One region of the Afipia sp. GW823-FHT06G09 genome, then DNA from elsewhere that is predicted to be linked to it. Evidence: predicted binding sites of a transcription regulator. Region 1 holds the regulator's gene; each other region holds the start of a gene.
The links. The regulator PhoB, encoded in region 1, activates phosphate uptake and scavenging genes when phosphate is short. The targets are predictions, from matches to a motif close to TGTCATNNANCTGTCAT.

Region 2: the regulator PhoB is predicted to act here: its motif matches at 1,847-1,863, upstream of phnF (phosphonate metabolism transcriptional regulator PhnF).
Region 3: the regulator PhoB is predicted to act here: its motif matches at 2,155-2,171, upstream of phnC (phosphonate ABC transporter ATP-binding protein).
Region 4: the regulator PhoB is predicted to act here: its motif matches at 1,902-1,918, upstream of AC1Q67_RS19010 (DUF47 domain-containing protein).

What each region holds. Positions count from the first base shown of each region.
Region 1 is NZ_JBXAHF010000005.1:335,534-339,742, reverse strand. It holds gene pstA (phosphate ABC transporter permease PstA) at 1-232, shown strand, start outside; gene pstB (phosphate ABC transporter ATP-binding protein PstB) at 229-1,056, shown strand; gene phoU (phosphate signaling complex protein PhoU) at 1,082-1,798, shown strand; gene phoB (phosphate regulon transcriptional regulator PhoB) at 1,826-2,536, shown strand; gene arsC (arsenate reductase (glutaredoxin)) at 2,600-3,004, opposite strand; gene AC1Q67_RS22480 (LacI family DNA-binding transcriptional regulator) at 2,984-4,159, shown strand.
Region 2 is NZ_JBXAHF010000004.1:369,226-373,434, forward strand. It holds gene phnE (phosphonate ABC transporter, permease protein PhnE) at 1-203, shown strand, start outside; gene phnE (phosphonate ABC transporter, permease protein PhnE) at 200-1,051, shown strand; gene phnF (phosphonate metabolism transcriptional regulator PhnF) at 1,060-1,791, opposite strand; gene phnG (phosphonate C-P lyase system protein PhnG) at 1,922-2,380, shown strand; gene phnH (phosphonate C-P lyase system protein PhnH) at 2,383-2,997, shown strand; gene AC1Q67_RS18585 (carbon-phosphorus lyase complex subunit) at 3,001-4,107, shown strand; gene AC1Q67_RS18590 (alpha-D-ribose 1-methylphosphonate 5-phosphate C-P-lyase PhnJ) at 4,104-4,209, shown strand, end outside.
Region 3 is NZ_JBXAHF010000006.1:220,681-224,889, forward strand. It holds gene AC1Q67_RS24050 (ATP-binding protein) at 1-54, shown strand, start outside; gene AC1Q67_RS24055 (LysR family transcriptional regulator) at 238-1,221, opposite strand; partial or broken gene AC1Q67_RS24060 (NADP-dependent oxidoreductase) at 1,310-1,873, shown strand; gene phnC (phosphonate ABC transporter ATP-binding protein) at 2,235-3,086, shown strand; gene phnD (phosphate/phosphite/phosphonate ABC transporter substrate-binding protein) at 3,083-3,943, shown strand; gene phnE (phosphonate ABC transporter, permease protein PhnE) at 3,951-4,209, shown strand, end outside.
Region 4 is NZ_JBXAHF010000004.1:457,118-461,326, reverse strand. It holds gene sugE (quaternary ammonium compound efflux SMR transporter SugE) at 1-198, shown strand, start outside; gene AC1Q67_RS19015 (inorganic phosphate transporter) at 205-1,215, opposite strand; gene AC1Q67_RS19010 (DUF47 domain-containing protein) at 1,231-1,875, opposite strand; gene AC1Q67_RS19005 (branched-chain amino acid ABC transporter permease) at 2,012-2,977, opposite strand; gene AC1Q67_RS19000 (branched-chain amino acid ABC transporter permease) at 2,979-3,842, opposite strand; gene AC1Q67_RS18995 (ABC transporter substrate-binding protein) at 3,921-4,209, opposite strand, start outside.

The DNA of each region.
Region 1 (4,209 bases):
TGTCGCCGGTGAAACTGCGCCGTTGCTGTTCACAGCCCTGAGCAATCAGTTCTTCAGTCTCGACCTGACCAAAACGATGGCGAACCTGCCGGTCACCATCAACAACTTCGTCCAAAGCCCCTACGATTACTGGAAACAGCTCGCATGGACCGGGGCTTTGCTTATCACCTTGACCGTACTTGCCCTTAACATTGGCGCGCGCATTCTTGGCGCCGAGAGGACATCGAAATGAACGAGCAGCTTTCTGTTAGCGTAGATATTCCTCGCGGGCCCGTGCCGGGTGTTGCCGGCCGGCTGGATGCGCGGCCCAAGGTGACTGCACGCGATCTCAATTTCTACTATGGCGAACACCACGCACTGAAGAACATCAACCTTGCTCTCGGCGAAAATCGCGTCACGGCGTTTATCGGTCCGTCGGGCTGCGGCAAGTCGACGTTGCTGCGCATCTTCAATCGCATGTACGACCTCTATCCCGGTCAGCGTGCTGTCGGTCAGTTGATGCTGGATTCGACCAACATTCTCGATCCGAAGCTCGATCTGAACCTGCTGCGCGCCCGGATCGGTATGGTGTTTCAGAAGCCGACGCCGTTCCCGATGACGATTTATGAGAACATCGCGTTCGGCATCAGGCTCTATGAAAAGATTTCGAAGTCCGAAATGGACGGCCGCGTCGAGGCCGCGCTGAAGGGCGGCGCGCTCTGGAATGAGGTCAAGGACAAGCTGAACGCCAGTGGGCTCAGCCTGTCCGGCGGCCAGCAGCAGCGCCTGTGCATCGCACGCACTGTCGCCGTCCGTCCTGAGGTCATCCTGTTCGACGAACCTTGCTCGGCGCTCGATCCGATCTCGACCGCCAAGGTCGAAGAACTGATCCAGGAACTCAAGGAGGACTACACGATCGCCATCGTGACGCATAATATGCAGCAGGCGGCGCGTGTGTCTGACAAGACAGCGTTCATGTATCTTGGTGAGCTGGTCGAGTTCGACGACACCAACAAGATATTCACTTCGCCGACCGATCGGCGAACACAAGACTACATCACCGGCCGCTTCGGCTGACGCGCATTCGCGGGAGAGACATACCATGGGTTCAGATCATACCGCCAAAGCGTTCGACGACGATCTTCAGGAGCTCAACCGGCTTGTTGCCGAGATGGGCGGCCTGGCTGAACGGCAGATCGTCGATTCCGTAGACGCGTTGATCCGGCGCGATGTCGCGCTGGGCAAGCGTGTTGTCGCCGCCGATCTCGAGATCGACAAGTTGCAGCATCTGATCGAAGAGCGTGCCGTGCTGACCATCGCTCGCCGTCAGCCGATGGCTGTCGACTTGCGCGAAATCGTCAGTTCGATGCGTGTTGCGACCGATCTTGAACGGATCGGGGATCTGTCAAAGAACATAGGCAAGCGCGTCGCAGCGCTCGATAGCGACTTCCATCCGCTGAAGCTGATCCGTGGGCTGGAGCACATGACCGACCTGGTTCAGTCACAGGTCAAGTCGGTGCTCGATGCCTATGCGGCGCACGATCTGCCTGCCGCGATGACCGTCTGGAAGGGCGACGAAGAGGTCGATGCAATCTGCACTTCTCTGTTCCGCGAACTTCTGACCTATATGATGGAAGATCCGCGTAATATCGGTTTCTGTATTCACCTGATGTTCTGCGCCAAGAATATTGAGCGTATCGGCGATCACGCAACCAATATCGCCGAGACGGTTTTCTACATGATCGAAGGCCAGCAAATGCTCGATCAACGTCCTAAGGGCGACATGACGAACTTTGCAACGGCCGCGTCAGGCAGTTAATTTGTACGACGAACTAAAGGACTGGAAATGAGCGCCCGAATTCTTGTGGTCGAAGACGAAGAAGCGTTGACCACGCTGCTTCGCTACAACCTGGATGCCGAGGGCTACGACGTCGAAACAGTCGCGCGCGGCGATGATGCGGATACCCGGCTCAAGGAGCATGTTCCGGATCTTATCGTGCTCGACTGGATGCTTCCGGGTCTCTCGGGGATCGAACTTTGCCGTCGGCTCCGCGCAAGGCCGGAGACCAAGCAGATCCCGATCATCATGCTGACTGCGCGCGGCGAGGAAAGCGAAAGGGTGAGGGGGCTCGCTACCGGAGCAGACGACTATATCGTCAAGCCGTTCTCGGTGCCGGAGCTGCTTGCGCGCGTGAAAGGATTGTTGCGGCGCGCGAGTCCCGAGCGCCTCGCGACGGTTCTAGCCTTCGGCGATATCGAACTTGACCGGGACCGCCGGCGTGTTGCCCGTTCCGGCCGTCCGATCGATCTTGGTCCGACCGAATATCGGCTTCTGGAGTTCTTCCTGGAGCATCCAGGGCGCGTCTTCAGCCGTGAGCAGTTGCTTGACGGCGTGTGGGGCCGTGACATCTATATCGACGAGCGTACGGTGGACGTGCATATCGGCCGCCTCAGGAAACTGCTGAATCTTGGGCGTGAGTCGGATCCGATCCGCACAGTTCGTGGCGCGGGTTATGCGCTCGACGATCGTTTCGCCAAGGCTGATTCACAGAACTGAGCCGCGGGCTAGCTGACCTTCATCTCGCATACGTGAGGTGTCGGTTCAGCCGCCTGCGGGCGGTCAGATCGCGTTGATGACTTCTCCGTCCTCCTTGACGAATCTGCCGATGTGGGGATTGGGCAGAATATCGAGCACCGCCTCCGATGGCCGGCATAGTTTGGTGCTTTTGGGCGTCACGACAATCGGCCTATTGATCAGGATGGGATGTGCGACCATCAGATCGAGAAGTTCGTCATCTGCCCACTTTGGATCGCCGAGCCCAAGTTCGGCATAGGGCGTGCCCTTCTCGCGCAGCAGCGCGCGCACCGAAATTCTCATCGCCGCAGTAAGCTCGAGCAACCTCGCGCGGGTGGGCGGGTGCTTCAGATACTCGATAATCTCCGGCTCGGCTCCGCTTTGCCGGATCATTGCAAGCGTGTTGCGTGACGTTCCGCAATCCGGATTGTGATAGATGGTAACGCTCATGGATGTATCCCGGCTCGCTTATCTGGGCTCTTCGACAGGCTTTGTACGTGGATGGCCGGATGGCGTCGAGCCTATTGGTTGACGGTTGCTTGTTTTATCAAGCCTCCAAGTCTACGCTCGTTGCGCTGGGCATTGCTTGGGATATTGAAATCGATGAGGCCGAGATTAGCCGATGTTGCGCGTATGGCGGGAGTGGACGTATCCACCGCTTCACGCGTGTTGCGCGGCGAGGAAAGCCAGCGCATTCGCCCGGAGACGCGCCAACGGATTCTTGAAAGCGCTCGTAGCCTGGATTATTCGCCGAATACGCTCGCGCAGAGTTTGCGGACCTCGCGCAGTCGAACACTCGGTCTTATCGTTCCCCAGCTCGACAATCCGGTGTTTGCGTCGGCTATTCGCGGTGCCGAAAAATCTTCAGCACGGCATGGCTATTCATTGCTGATCGCTCATAGGGAGTCAGGTGCGACCGACGCTGTGTATCATCGCCTGTCGCACGGCAATCGTGCTGATGGGCTGCTCGTCGCGAGTCTCGACGACGACAGTTTGTTGCGCGAAGAGCTTGAATCCACTCACACGCCTTTCGTCCTGCTGAACCGGCAATTGTCGGGGAGTCCTTATTGCGTCGTGCTGGACAGCCGCGCCGCTGCAGCGATTGCCGTCGATCATCTGGCGCAGATGGGGCACAGGCGGATTGCGCATCTTGCGGGCCGTCCCGGCGGATTCAATGCTGGCGAACGATTGGCCGGCTATCGCGACGGATTGAAGCGGCACGGTATTCCGTTCGATCCGAAACTCGTCGCCGTCGCTGGGTATACTGCGGAGGGTGGAGCGGATGCGATGCGCAGCCTTCTTGCGCTAAAGCCCACGGCTGTTCTTGGTGCGACGCTGGTCACCGCAGCTGGTGCGATGGCGGTGTTGCATGAAGCCGGTCTCCAAATCCCGCGCGACATATCGGTGGTGGGCCTGCACGACGCACCGGTGGCGACGATGCTCTATCCGCAACTGACGTCGGTGAAAATGCCTACGGAAGTGATGGGCGAAATTGCGTCCGATCTTCTGATCGACCTTTTGAATGGCGGTACACCGCAACCCGTCGCGCCATTAGCGCCAGACGGTCTGGTCATCCGCGCTTCCACAGGTCCAGCTCCACGCTGAAATTTTAGCTTGACCACTGGCGTAGTTTATACGACTTTTTGAACAAACGA
Region 2 (4,209 bases), on a different contig from region 1:
TCGAGATCAATGTACGCGAAGCGTCAGTGATGGGCTTCGTCGGCGCGGGCGGTATCGGCCAGGAACTGGTCGTGGCGGTGCGCAAGTTCTTCTACTCCGACGTCAGCGCGATTTTGATCATGATCATCATCACGGTGTTTATTATCGATATCTGCACCGGCTGGTTGCGCGGGCGGCTTTTCGGATCGGATCAGCGCGCATGACACCCGAAACCCGAGATCCGAAGGAGCTTGCGATTCAGTATCCGGACCTTTTCCGGGGATCGCACACTGTCCGCCTGAAGACCCTCGCTGTCGCGCTGGCCGCGATTGCGCTGTTTTTCTTCGGCTGCTGGTATCTCGAGTTTTCGGTTGACCGTCTCGTGACCGGTTTCAGGCAACTCGGCTGGTTCATCACCCTGATGATTCCACCCGATCCCGGCACATCGTTCCCGACCTATTTGGTGGCAATGGGGGAAACGCTCTCCATCGCTTTTCTGGGTACACTGCTGGCTGCGGTGCTGGCGCTTCCAGTGAGCCTGCTTGCGGCGCGAAACATCATTCCGTCGGTTTTCCTTCGCTTTCCCGTAAGGCGTTTCCTGGATTCGATCCGGGGCGTAGATACACTGATCTGGGCGCTGGTATGGATCAATGTTGTGGGGCTCGGACCGTTTGCCGGTGTGCTGGCAATCGCGACCTCGGATTTCGGCGCGTTTGGAAAGCTTTTCTCCGAGGCTATTGAAGGGGCGGACCGCAAGCAGGTCGAAGGCATCCGCGCAGCAGGCGGAAACAAGCTTCAGGAGATTCGCTTCGGCCTGATGCCGCAGGTTCTTCCGGTGCTTGCGGGACAAATCCTCTACTTCATCGAATCCAACACGCGCTCGGCCACCATCATCGGCATCGTCGGTGCAGGTGGCATCGGACTGCAACTGGCTGAGCAGATCCGCGTACTGGAATGGCAGAAGGTTTCGACCCTGATCCTGATGATCCTGGTGGCGGTCGCGGTGATTGACTTGATCTCAAGCCGGCTGCGCTTTGCCATTATTGGCCGGGCAGGCGAAGTACGGGCCTGATTCTTCAGCTATTGATTTTCGATGACGAACTGAACCCGCTCGGCGGCAAAGCGTGAGCGTGAGGTAAGCAGCGGCCTTCCGTCCGGTTCTACATCGAGGCTGTCTACCACCAGTACGGGACGACCCAGCGCGAGGTCGAGCCGCGCGGCATCGCCGGCCTCTGCGATCGCGGCAGTGATCTTGGTCCAGTCGCGCCGGTAGTCCCGCACACCGAAGTGAGCCACCAGCTTGGTGGTTGATCGCAGTTTCTCGTAGATTTTCGCGCCGCCGGGGAAGCGGTCCGCGCTCATCCACTTCGTCCCAACACAAATCGGAATCCGGTCCGCAGTGCGCAGAGCATCGATGCGCAGCAGCGGAGCGCCGGTCTTGAGGCCGAGGCGCTTCGCCAAATCCCGCGATGCAGCTTCGATCGATGAATGCAGTAGCTTTCCGTCGGCTTCGTGCCCGTCAGCGCCGACGATTTCCGAGAACCGCGTTCGCGAGCGCAGCGGATAGGCGATGCGCGGGGCTTCCACATACGTGCCGCTGCCGCGCTCTGCGCGGACCAGGCCGCGTTCGGCTAGCGCCGCCAGCGCACGCCGCACCGTATGACGGTTGACGCGATGGATTTCCGCAATCTCCAGTTCACCGGGAAGGCGCGTATCGCGGGCATAGGTTCCGTCCGCAATGGCCTGCTCGATGGAATCCGCTACGCGGCGCCAGAGTGCGACACCTGTCGTTGGCTCTCCGGACAAACTCATGAACGTATCCGCGTCTTTCGACGGCCAGTTCCGGACGCTGTGAAAATCATGTCGATGTCACCAGTTTGTCATGGCGCTGCGTTACGAAGTTGTCTACTAACATAGACAACTTGGAATCGGCAAGCCGGACATGACAGAACCGCCAGTCACATCGGAAACCAGTCGTCGCGCCGCGATGTCAGTGCTGGCGCATACGCCGACAGAGCGGATTTTGTCCTGTCTCGAAGCATTCGATCTCCCGCCGCACGAGGCTGCCCGGCAACCCGAGAGCGGTCTTGTCATGATCCGGGGGCGGATCGGCGGCGACGGTGCCCCGTTTAATCTCGGCGAGGCGAGCGTTTGCCGCGCCGCGGTGCGGCTGGCCTCGGGCGAACTTGGCTTTGGTTATGTGCTGGGACGGGATGGCGAAAAGGCGAGGCTGGTCGCTCTGTGCGATGCGCTGATCCAGAACCCCGGATTCAAGGCCGACGTCGAACAGAATATCATCGCGCCGTTGCGTCGCGAACTCGAAGACGCCCGATCCCGTCAGGCGGCGGAGACAGCGGCGACGCGGGTCGATTTCTACACTCTGGTCAGAGGCGAGGGATGACGATGACACTTCATGCCAGCCTCGGATCGGGTGGTGGCTTTGCCGATCCGGTGCAGTCGTCGCAGTCGGTGTTTCGCTGTGTGATGGATGCGCTGGCGCGTCCCGGTTCAGTTCACACGATCGCCGAACCTGTCCATACGCCATCTCCAATGATGTCAGGTACGGCTGCTATTGCGCTGGCTTTGTTCGATCATGACACGCCGATCTGGATGGACGATCGCTTCTCTGCCGAGCCCGAAATTGATGCGTGGCTGCGGTTTCACACCGGTGCGCCACTGACACGTGATGCATCTTACGCGAGCTATGCATTGATTCACGGTGGCGTAACATTGCCGGACTTTGAAACCTTTGCGCTCGGAACGCCGGAATACCCGGATCGCTCGACCACGCTGGTGGTTCAGGTCGATTCGCTCACCGAAGGACCGGAACTGGTGCTGAATGGTCCCGGTATTCGTGGCTCGGCCACATTGCGCGCGGGCGCGCTGCCTTCGGGCTTTCCCGGACGGATGCGAGCCAACCGCGCACTGTTTCCGCGGGGTGTCGATCTGCTGCTGGTTTGCGGATCGGAACTGGTGGCGATGCCGCGTAGCACGATCGTTGCTGTGAAGGAGGTCTGATCCATGTACGTTGCTGTTAAAGGCGGCGAACGCGCGATTGAGAATGCTCATCGGCTGCTTGCGCATGAGCGGCGTGGCGATCCCGCCATTCCTGATATTTCTTTAGGACAGATTTCCGGACAGCTCACGCTGGCGGTCGATCGTGTCATGACCGAAGGTTCACTTTATGACCGCGAACTTGCCGCGCTGGCGATCAAGCAGGCGCGAGGCGATATGATCGAAGCGATCTTTCTGCTCCGTGCATTCCGCGCGACGTTGCCGCGCTTTGGTGCGACCGAACCGCTCGATACCGCAAACATGCAGGTGCGACGCCGTATTTCTTCGACATTCAAGGATGTGCCCGGCGGGCAGATCCTTGGGCCGACATTCGATTATACCCATCGGCTGCTCGATCCATCACTCACCGAAGGCGTGACCATCCCGGAACCAGCACTGGGTGACGTGGACGAGGCGCCAATGCCGCGCGTGACCGATATTCTCGGCGCAGACGGTCTGATCGAGCCTTCACCCGAGGCAGATACCGACCAACCTGTCGGAGACCTGACCCGTGACCCGCTGAGCTTTCCGGCGGATCGCGACCTGCGCCTGCAAAACCTGGCGAGAGGCGACGAAGGCTTTCTGCTGGCCTTGGGCTATTCGACCCAGCGCGGTTTTGGTCGGACGCATCCATTCGCAGGCGAGATTCGCTTCGGTGAGGTTGAGGTCGAGTTCGTCGCGGAAGATGCCGGCTTCGCGGTGCCGCTCGGGTCGATTACGCTGACCGAATGCCAGATGGTCAATCAGTTTAAGGGCTCGGACACGCAAGCACCGTGCTTCACCCGCGGCTACGGCCTTGCCTTTGGGCAGAGCGAACGCAAGACCATGTCGATGGCGCTGGTGGACCGTTCGTTGCGTGCGCGCGAGTTGGGCGAAGAATCGCGCTCGCCGGCGCAGGATGAGGAGTTCGTGATGTCGCATTCCGACAACGTACAGGCGACGGGATTCGTCGAGCACTTGAAACTCCCGCACTATGTGGATTTCCAGTCCGAACTCGGCTTGCTGCGGAAGCTGCGCAAGGAATTTGAGGCTGCGAAGGGGAGTGACGTTTCGCTCGCGGAGGCCGCCGAATGAACGCGCCCGTTTACAACTTCGCTTATCTCGACGAGCAAACAAAACGGATGATCCGCCGCGCCATCCTTAAGGCCATTGCCATTCCGGGCTATCAGGTGCCGT
Region 3 (4,209 bases), on a different contig from region 1:
ACGGCTCGGTTACATCGCCTTGACGAGGCCGAGGTGAGACGGGAGGTCGCCTGACAGCTTTGCGAACAAAACACCGCTCCCGAGCAGGCCGCAAAAAAGCGAGCGCCGGGATCCATCGAGGCGCTCGGCCTGCTCCTCGCAGTCGTGGATAACCAAGCCGGTAGTGCTGGGCTACCCGTCCAGCAGTATACCCATGTGGGCCGCAGTAGGGGTTAGCGTCTATCGCGATGTTCGTCCCTAAGAACCGTTCGCTGTCGCCTGTGGGCCGGCAGCGTGGCGCCCTTCTTCCGACAGGCTCGCCGTGGCCGTCAGCCGCTCTTGGAAAACGTCCTGCAACAGGTCCAGGAAAGCACGCACGGCAGGATTTGCGCGGCGGCTTTCGGGCCACACGGCCGTGATGTTGTGTCGCTCGACCGCAAAGGCGGCAAGCACAGGGACAAGCGCGCCGCGCTCGACATAAGGCGCTGCGATGAAGGTCGCGCTGATGCCGATGCCGCCGCCGGCCGCGAGCGTGACGGCGACCGCATCGCTCACGTCGATGACGATGCCGGCGGTGGGCGCCAATTCGATCTCCTCGCCGCCAATCTGGAAGGGCCACCAAAAGCTCTGACCCGTGTTCTGATAGCGGAGGTTGACGAGGTCGTGCCCCGCCAGATCGTCGGGGTGCTGTGGCGCGCCGCGCGCCGCAAGGTAAGCGGGTGACGCAAAGCAGCAGAGTCGATACGGGGCAAGGCTCCGCGACAACAGGCGCGAATCCGCAAGATCGCCGATGCGTATTGCGACGTCGATGCCTTCCTCGATGATGTCCACAATCCGGTCAGTCAGTCTGAGATCGACCGTCACTTTGGGATGACGCTTTCGGAACGCAGGCAGAGCGGGCGCGATCACATGCAGTCCGATCGGCAGCGACGCCGCCACCCGCAAGGTGCCAGACGGCTCCGAGCGCGCGCTCATCGCCGCCTGCTCGATCGCTTCCGCCTCGCCCAGCAGCCGCAGCGCTCGCTCATGCAGATCGCGACCCTCCGCCGTGAGCGCCAGCGACCGGGTCGTGCGGGTGAAGAGCGCAACCCCCAGATGCCGCTCAAGACGTTGGATGCTCTTGCTGACGGCCGAGGGCGAGATCGACAGGGAGCGCGCAGCGGCGGTGAAGCTACCCATCGAGCCAGCACGCGCAAACGCGATCAGGCCGGTCAACCGCTCCAAAAGCATTTGTTCCTTCATGGCACTATTGAAGCGCCATTGGAGCAGATTATCAATGCCGGGACTGGAATTATATCGCTGTCTGAGCACCGAACGGCGAAAGGAGATTATGATGACCGATACAATGAAGGCGATCCGGCAGCACGCGTTCGGCAGTCCCGAGGTGCTGGTCTATGAGGATGCCCCGAAGCCTGAGTTGAAGCCAGGCGAAGTGCTGGTCCGGGTTCACGCCGTCGGCCTCAATCCACCCGACTGGTATCTGCGTGAGGGCTACAAGATGCTTCCGCCCGAATGGCAGCCGCGGGTGTCGTTCCCGCTCATCCTCGGGACCGACATCTCCGGCGTCGTCGAGGCCGTGGCCGGCGATGTCGAAGGTTTCTCCGTGGGTGACGAGGTCTATTCGATGGTCCGATTTCCCTCGGGCCTCGCTGGCGACAGCAGGGCTTACGCCCAGTATGTCAGCGTGCCGGCTTCCGAAGTCGCGATCAAGCCGGCCGGGATCGACCATGCGCACGCTGCGGGGGCGCCAATGTCGCTGCTCACCGCGTGGCAGTTTCTGGTCGATCTGGGGCACGACGCGCCCAACCCGCTACAACCGTATCCGCATGTGCCGGTACCGTTGGAAGGCAAGACCGTTCTCGTCAATGGAGCGGCTGGCGGCGTCGGACATTTCGGCCCCTGAACATTAAAGGGGCACAGATATACGGTAGAAAGTTCAGATCACGAACAGCGACGGGCTTCCGCGCCACAGTCGAAGGTCGTAGAAGGGTGGAACTTTGCCGTTCGTCTCGCCCATCGGAACGAGACGCCATTCACAACACAAGCACCTAGGTTTGAACGCGGAAATGAGACATTTGCGGATGTAACAACCTTGCCGCAATGCAGCATCGTCCGCCTTGCACGCGGCGAAGGGTCACTTCACTGACGGATAGAGTCACAAAACCTTCGCGACCTTGACATCGAAGTGTCATCCACGAGCCCTACTGTATTGCGAAACGCAATCTCTGCGTCATTCACATTACAGATGGTGATCCATGAAGCCCAGCGATGCCGAGACCGACCGCAAATACGTGTTGCGGCTCAGAAATGTCGGTGTGACCTATTCAGGCGGAGTGGTGGCGCTCAGATCGACCACCCTCGATTTCTTCCAGCGCGAGTTCTCCGTTTTACTCGGCCTGTCGGGTGCGGGGAAATCGACACTTTTGCGCTCCCTGAACCTCCTTGTTAAACCTACCTCCGGCGAGATTGTCTCATCGGATTTCGGTGTCCTTGGCCCGACCGGCGCACTCCGCCAGCACCGGCGCCGAACGGCACTCATTTTCCAGCACCATCAGCTGATCGAGCGACATACGGCCCTCGCCAACGTCCTCACCGGCCGACTCGGCTATCACAATACCTTGCGCAGTTTCTTCCCGCTGCCCCGCGCGGACCTGGAACTGGCTCTCCACTGCCTCGAGCGCGTCGGTCTGGCCGACAAATCCATGACGCGTGTCGATCAGCTCTCTGGCGGCCAGAAGCAGCGTGTCGGGATTGCCCGCGCGCTGGCGCAGCAGCCCAACATCATTCTGGCCGACGAGCCTGTCGCCAGCCTCGATCCCGCCACCTCGGAGAAGATCCTCGAACTGCTTCGCCAGGTGTGCAAAGAAGACGGCATCACCGCCATCGTGTCGCTGCACCAGCTGGAATACGCGCAGCGCTTTGCAGACCGGATCATTGGCCTTGCCGGTGCACATGTTGTGTTTGACGGCGCTCCTGATGAGCTCAATGACGACAATTTCGCCGCGATATACGCCGGGCACCGCCGTGAGCCAATCGCACCCAGCCGGACGAGTAACCCCGCCTACGCCCAGCCACCGTTTACGCCTGAGATGGAGATGTCCCTATGAACCGCCTGCTGAAATTTGCCATTGCTGCCGCCCTTGCCATGGGGCTGGCAGCGCCAGCCCACGCCGCCAATCCGAATCCAGAGACTTTAAAGGTCGCACTGTTACCGGATGAGAATGCGTCCGAGTTGATCAAGCGCAATCAACCGCTCAAGGACTACCTCGAGAAGGAACTGGGCAAGAAGGTCGATCTGGTTGTGACAACAGACTACTCGTCGATGATCGAGGCAATGCGTTTCGGCCGGATCGACATAGCCTATTTCGGTCCGCTCTCGTACGTGCTTGCCAAGGGCAAAGCCGATATCGAGCCGTTTGCGGCAATGGTCAGCGACGGCAAGCCGACTTACCGCTCTGTCGTCATTGCCAACGCGAATGCCAATGTGAATTCGCTCAGCGACATCAAGGGCAAGAAGGTCGCTTTCGGCGATCGCGCTTCCACCTCCAGCCATCTGATTCCGAAGACGTTGATGGCGGAAGCCGGTGTCGTGAATGATCGCGATTACCAGCAGCACTTCGTCGGCAGCCACGATGCGGTTGCGGTGAATGTCGCCAACGGCAATGCGGAAGTCGGGGGCCTTTCCGAGGTGATCTGGAAAACTCTTCTTGAGAGAAAGCTCGTCGACGCAGGCAAGGTCAAGGTCATCGCCTACAGCAAGGAATATCCCCAATACCCGTGGACGATGCGCTCCGACCTGAAGCCGGAGCTGAAGGACAAGATCCGCACCACTTTCGTGAACCTGAAGGACCCCGCAGTTCTGAAGAACTTCAAGGCGGACGGTTTCGCCCCGATCACGGACAATGATTACGACGTGATCCGCGATATGGGAAAGTTGCTTGGAATCGACTTCGGAGCGATGTGAGGACGTGATGACGACGCTCGGCGCAACCACAATCAACACAACAAACCATTATCTCGATCAGTACAGTCGGGCGTGGATCCGGCAGTCTGCCCAGGTTGCTGCGGTACTCGCTATTGTGCTGGTTGCATTCTGGTATGTTGGTCTTCTGGATTTCGGGACCCTGGCAAACGGGGTTCCGGCCATCTTAACGCTGGCCCGCGAGGCGATGCCGCCGGATTTCACCAATGCGCGCGCGTGGCTCAAGCCGCTGGTGGACACCTTGGCAA
Region 4 (4,209 bases), on a different contig from region 1:
ATCGCCAGCGTCCTTCTGCTCGGCCTGTCGCTGAAGACGCTGCCGGTGGGCACTGCCTACGCGGTCTGGACCGGCATCGGTTCGGTCGGAACCGCCATCCTCGGCATCTGGCTGCTGGGCGATCCCGCAACCATCCTCCGCATCGTCTGCATCGGGCTGATCGTGGCGGGAATCGTCGGCCTCAAGGTCGTGGCGTAAGAAAGATCAGCGCCAGCCCGCCAGTGTCACGGCATAATAGGTGGCTGCTGCGACCAGCGCAGCGGCGGGGATCGTGAAGATCCAGGCCCAGACGATCGAACTCGCCACATTCCAGCGCACCGCCGACACGCGGCGCGCTGCGCCGACGCCGACAATTGCGCCGGTGATGGTGTGGGTGGTTGAGACCGGGACGCCCAGGAACGTCGCGGCGAACAAGGTCGCCGCCCCGCCCGTCTCGGCGCAGAATCCCTGCATCGGCGTCAGCTTGGTGATGCGCAGGCCCATGGTCCGCACAATGCGCCAGCCGCCCATCAGCGTGCCGAGCGCCATCGCCGCCTGACACGCAATCACCACCCAGAACGGTACGCTGAACTCGCCTCCGAGATAGCCCTGTGAGTACAGCAGCACCGCAATGATGCCCATGGTCTTCTGCGCATCGTTGCCGCCATGGCCGAGCGAATACAGCGAGGCCGACGCGAACTGCAAGATACGGAACGCGCGATCGACCGCGAACGGCGTCGAACGCACCGCCGCCCATGACACAATCGCCGTCAGCAACAGGGCGAGCAAAAATCCGACCAGCGGCGAGAGCACAATCGCAAGCAGCGTTTTTGACAAACCGCTCCAGACCATGACCGAAGTCCCGGCCTTGGCCATGCCGGCACCGAGCAGTCCGCCGATCAGCGCATGCGAACTGCTGGACGGCATGCCGAGGCCCCACGTCACCAGATTCCACACGATGGCGCCGATCAGCGCGGCAAAGATCACATGCGCGTCGATCACCTCGGGATGGATGATCCCGGTGCCGATGGTCTGCGCCACATGCAGGCCGAACACGGCGAAGGCGATGAAGTTGAAGAATGCCGCCCATGCCACCGCGTATTGCGGCCGCAGCACGCGGGTCGAAACAATCGTGGCGATGGAGTTGGCGGCGTCATGCAGACCGTTGAGGAAATCAAACAGCAGTGCGACGGCGATCAATCCGACCAGGATGGGGAAAGCGAGCGAGGCGTCCACTGTGCGGTCCTGACCTTAAACCTGCTCGATCACGATGCTGTTGATCTCGTTGGCCACGTCGTCGAAGCGGTCGGCGACCTTTTCCAGATGCTTGTAGATTTCCGCCCCGACCACGAAGTCCATCGTGTTGCCGTCGCGGTGCTTGAGGAAAAGCTCCTTCAAGCCGATGTCGTTGAGATCGTCGACGCGGCCTTCAAGCCGCGTGATTTCCTCGGTCAAAGCGGTCAGCGTGGTGACGTTCGCGCCCATCGCCTGCATCAGCGGCACGGCCTTGCCGACGAGATTCGCGCACTGCACGAGGATGGCGCCGATCTCGCGCATCGGCGGCTCGAAGATCCGCACTTCGAAAAGCATCACCGCCTTGGCGGTCTGCTGCATCTGGTCGATGGCGTCGTCCATCGCCGTGATCAGATTCTTGATGTCGCCGCGGTCGAACGGCGTAATGAAGGTCCGGCGGACGGCGGTCAGCACTTCGCGCGTGATCTGGTCGGCGTCGTTTTCGAACTGGTTGACGCGCTGGCAGTAAACCGGGGTCTCCTCCCCGCCGCGCATCATTCCTTCCAGCGCTTCCGCCCCCTGCACCACTGCCTGAGAATGCCGGGCGAACAGGTCAAAGAACCGCTCCTCCCGCGGCAGCAACCTACGAAACCAACCAAGCATTGATCTTTCTCCGGCACGACAGAACGCGTCACATATCTGTCATAAACCGTTTCGCAGACCAACAGGCGAAAGCCCGGCGCCCAAACGCCGGTCATCCACTGATTTATCGAGGCAAAACGCTCGTGAAATCGGGCGCTTACAGCGATCGCTTGAAATAGTGGGCGATTTCACCGATCACGCCGCGACGGAAGGTGAGCACGCAGATCACGAAGATCGCGCCCTGAATCACCGTCACCCACTGGCCGAAGCCGGCCAGATACTGCTGCATGGCGATGATCACGAAGGCGCCGACCACCGGGCCGAACACCGTTCCGAGGCCGCCGACCAGCGTCATCAGCACGACTTCGCCGGACATGGTCCAGTGCACGTCGGTCAGCGAGGCGTTCTGCGCCACGAACACCTTCACCGCCCCTGCCAGACCCGCCAGCGTGCCGGACAGGATGAACGCCAGCAGCTTGTACTGGTCGGTCTTGTAGCCGAGCGAGATCGCGCGCTGTTCGTTCTCGCGGATCGACTTGAGCACCTCGCCGAACGGCGAGTTGATGGCCCGGTAGATCACGAGGAAGCCGAGCAGGAAAATCGCCAACACCACGTAATAAAGCGTGGTTGGCTTCGACAGGTCGAACACGCCGAACATCATGCCTTGCGGAATGCCCTGGATGCCGTCTTCGCCGTGGGTGAACGGGGTTTGCAGGTAGATGAAGAACAGCAGCTGCGACAGCGCCAGCGTGATCATCGCAAAGTAGATGCCCTGGCGGCGAATGGCGATCAGGCCGGTCACGACGCTGAGCGCGGCGGATGCCGCAACACCCAGAATGATCCCGATCTCGGGCGAGACGCCCCAGACCTTCAGGGCGTGGGCGGTCACATAGCCCGCGGTGCCGAGGAACATCGCATGGCCGAACGACAGCAGGCCGCCGTAGCCGATCAGCAGGTTGAACGCGCAGGCGAACAGCGCAAAGCACAGCGCCTGCATCACGAAGTAAGGATAGAGCCCGGTCAGCGGCACGACGGCCAGCAGGACCGTCATGATGACGAACGCGATCATTTCGTCGCTGGTGCGGCCCTTCACGGGAGCGGCGTTGTCAGTAATCGTGGTCATGTCAGTTCGCCCGCCCCGTCAGTCCAGTCGGCTTTACGAGGAGCACCAGCACCATCAGTACGAAGACCACGGTGTTGGACGCCTCGGGATAGAAATACTTGGTCAGGCCTTCGATCACGCCAAGCGCGAAGCCAGTGATGATCGAGCCCATGATCGATCCCATGCCGCCGATCACAACCACGGCGAACACCACGATGATGAGATCCGCGCCCATCAGCGGACGCACCTGATTGATCGGCGCCGAGAGCACGCCGGCGAGTGCGGCCAGCCCCACGCCAAGACCGTAGGTCAGCGTGATCATGCGCGGCACGTTGATGCCGAACGCGCGCACCAGCGTCGGGTTCTCTGTGGCGGCGCGCAGATAGGCGCCGAGCCGGGTGCGCTCGATCAGGTACCAAGTCGCAAGACAGACCACGAGCGAGAATACAACGACCCAGCCGCGATAGATCGGCAGGTACATGAAGCCGAGATTGACGCCGCCTTTGAGCAGATCGGGAATGGCGTAAGGCAGTCCGGACGAGCCGAAATAGTTCTGGAACACACCCTGGATGATCAGCGCCATGCCGAAGGTCAGCAGCAGGCCGTAGAGATGATCGAGCCCGGTCAGCCATTGCAGCATGGTGCGCTCAAGCAGGATGCCGAAGCCGCCGACGATCACCGGCGCGAGGATCAGCGCCCACCAGTAGTTGACGCCGAAAAGGTTCAGCAGGAAGTAAGCAACGAACGCACCCATCATGTAGAGCGCGCCGTGCGCGAAATTGATGATGTTGAGCATTCCGAAAATAACGGCCAGCCCGAGACTCAGCAGCGCGTAAAACGAGCCGTTGATCAGTCCAACCAGAAGCTGGGCGTAGAGAGCTTGCATCGTATCGATTCTTTCGCGCGCAGTTGGAGCGATATTGAGAAATGCCCGGCGGCGCAAAGCCGCCGGGCGAATTTGCGATTACTTCTTCACCAGCGGGCAGACGCTTTCCGACAGCGGACGGAAGGCCTTGTCCATGGGCGTCGTGCCGACGAGCTTGTAGTAGTCCCACGGACCCTTCGACTCCGACGGCTTCTTTACCTCGAACAGATAGGCCGGATGAAGTGCGCGGCCGTTAGGCTCGATCAGGCCCTTGCCGAACAGCGCGTCGTCGGTCGGCATGGACTTCATCTTCTCCACGACGGCCTTGCCGTCGTGCGGGTTGCCGCCGAGTGCCTCGAGCGCCTTGAAGTAGTGCATGAGACCGGCA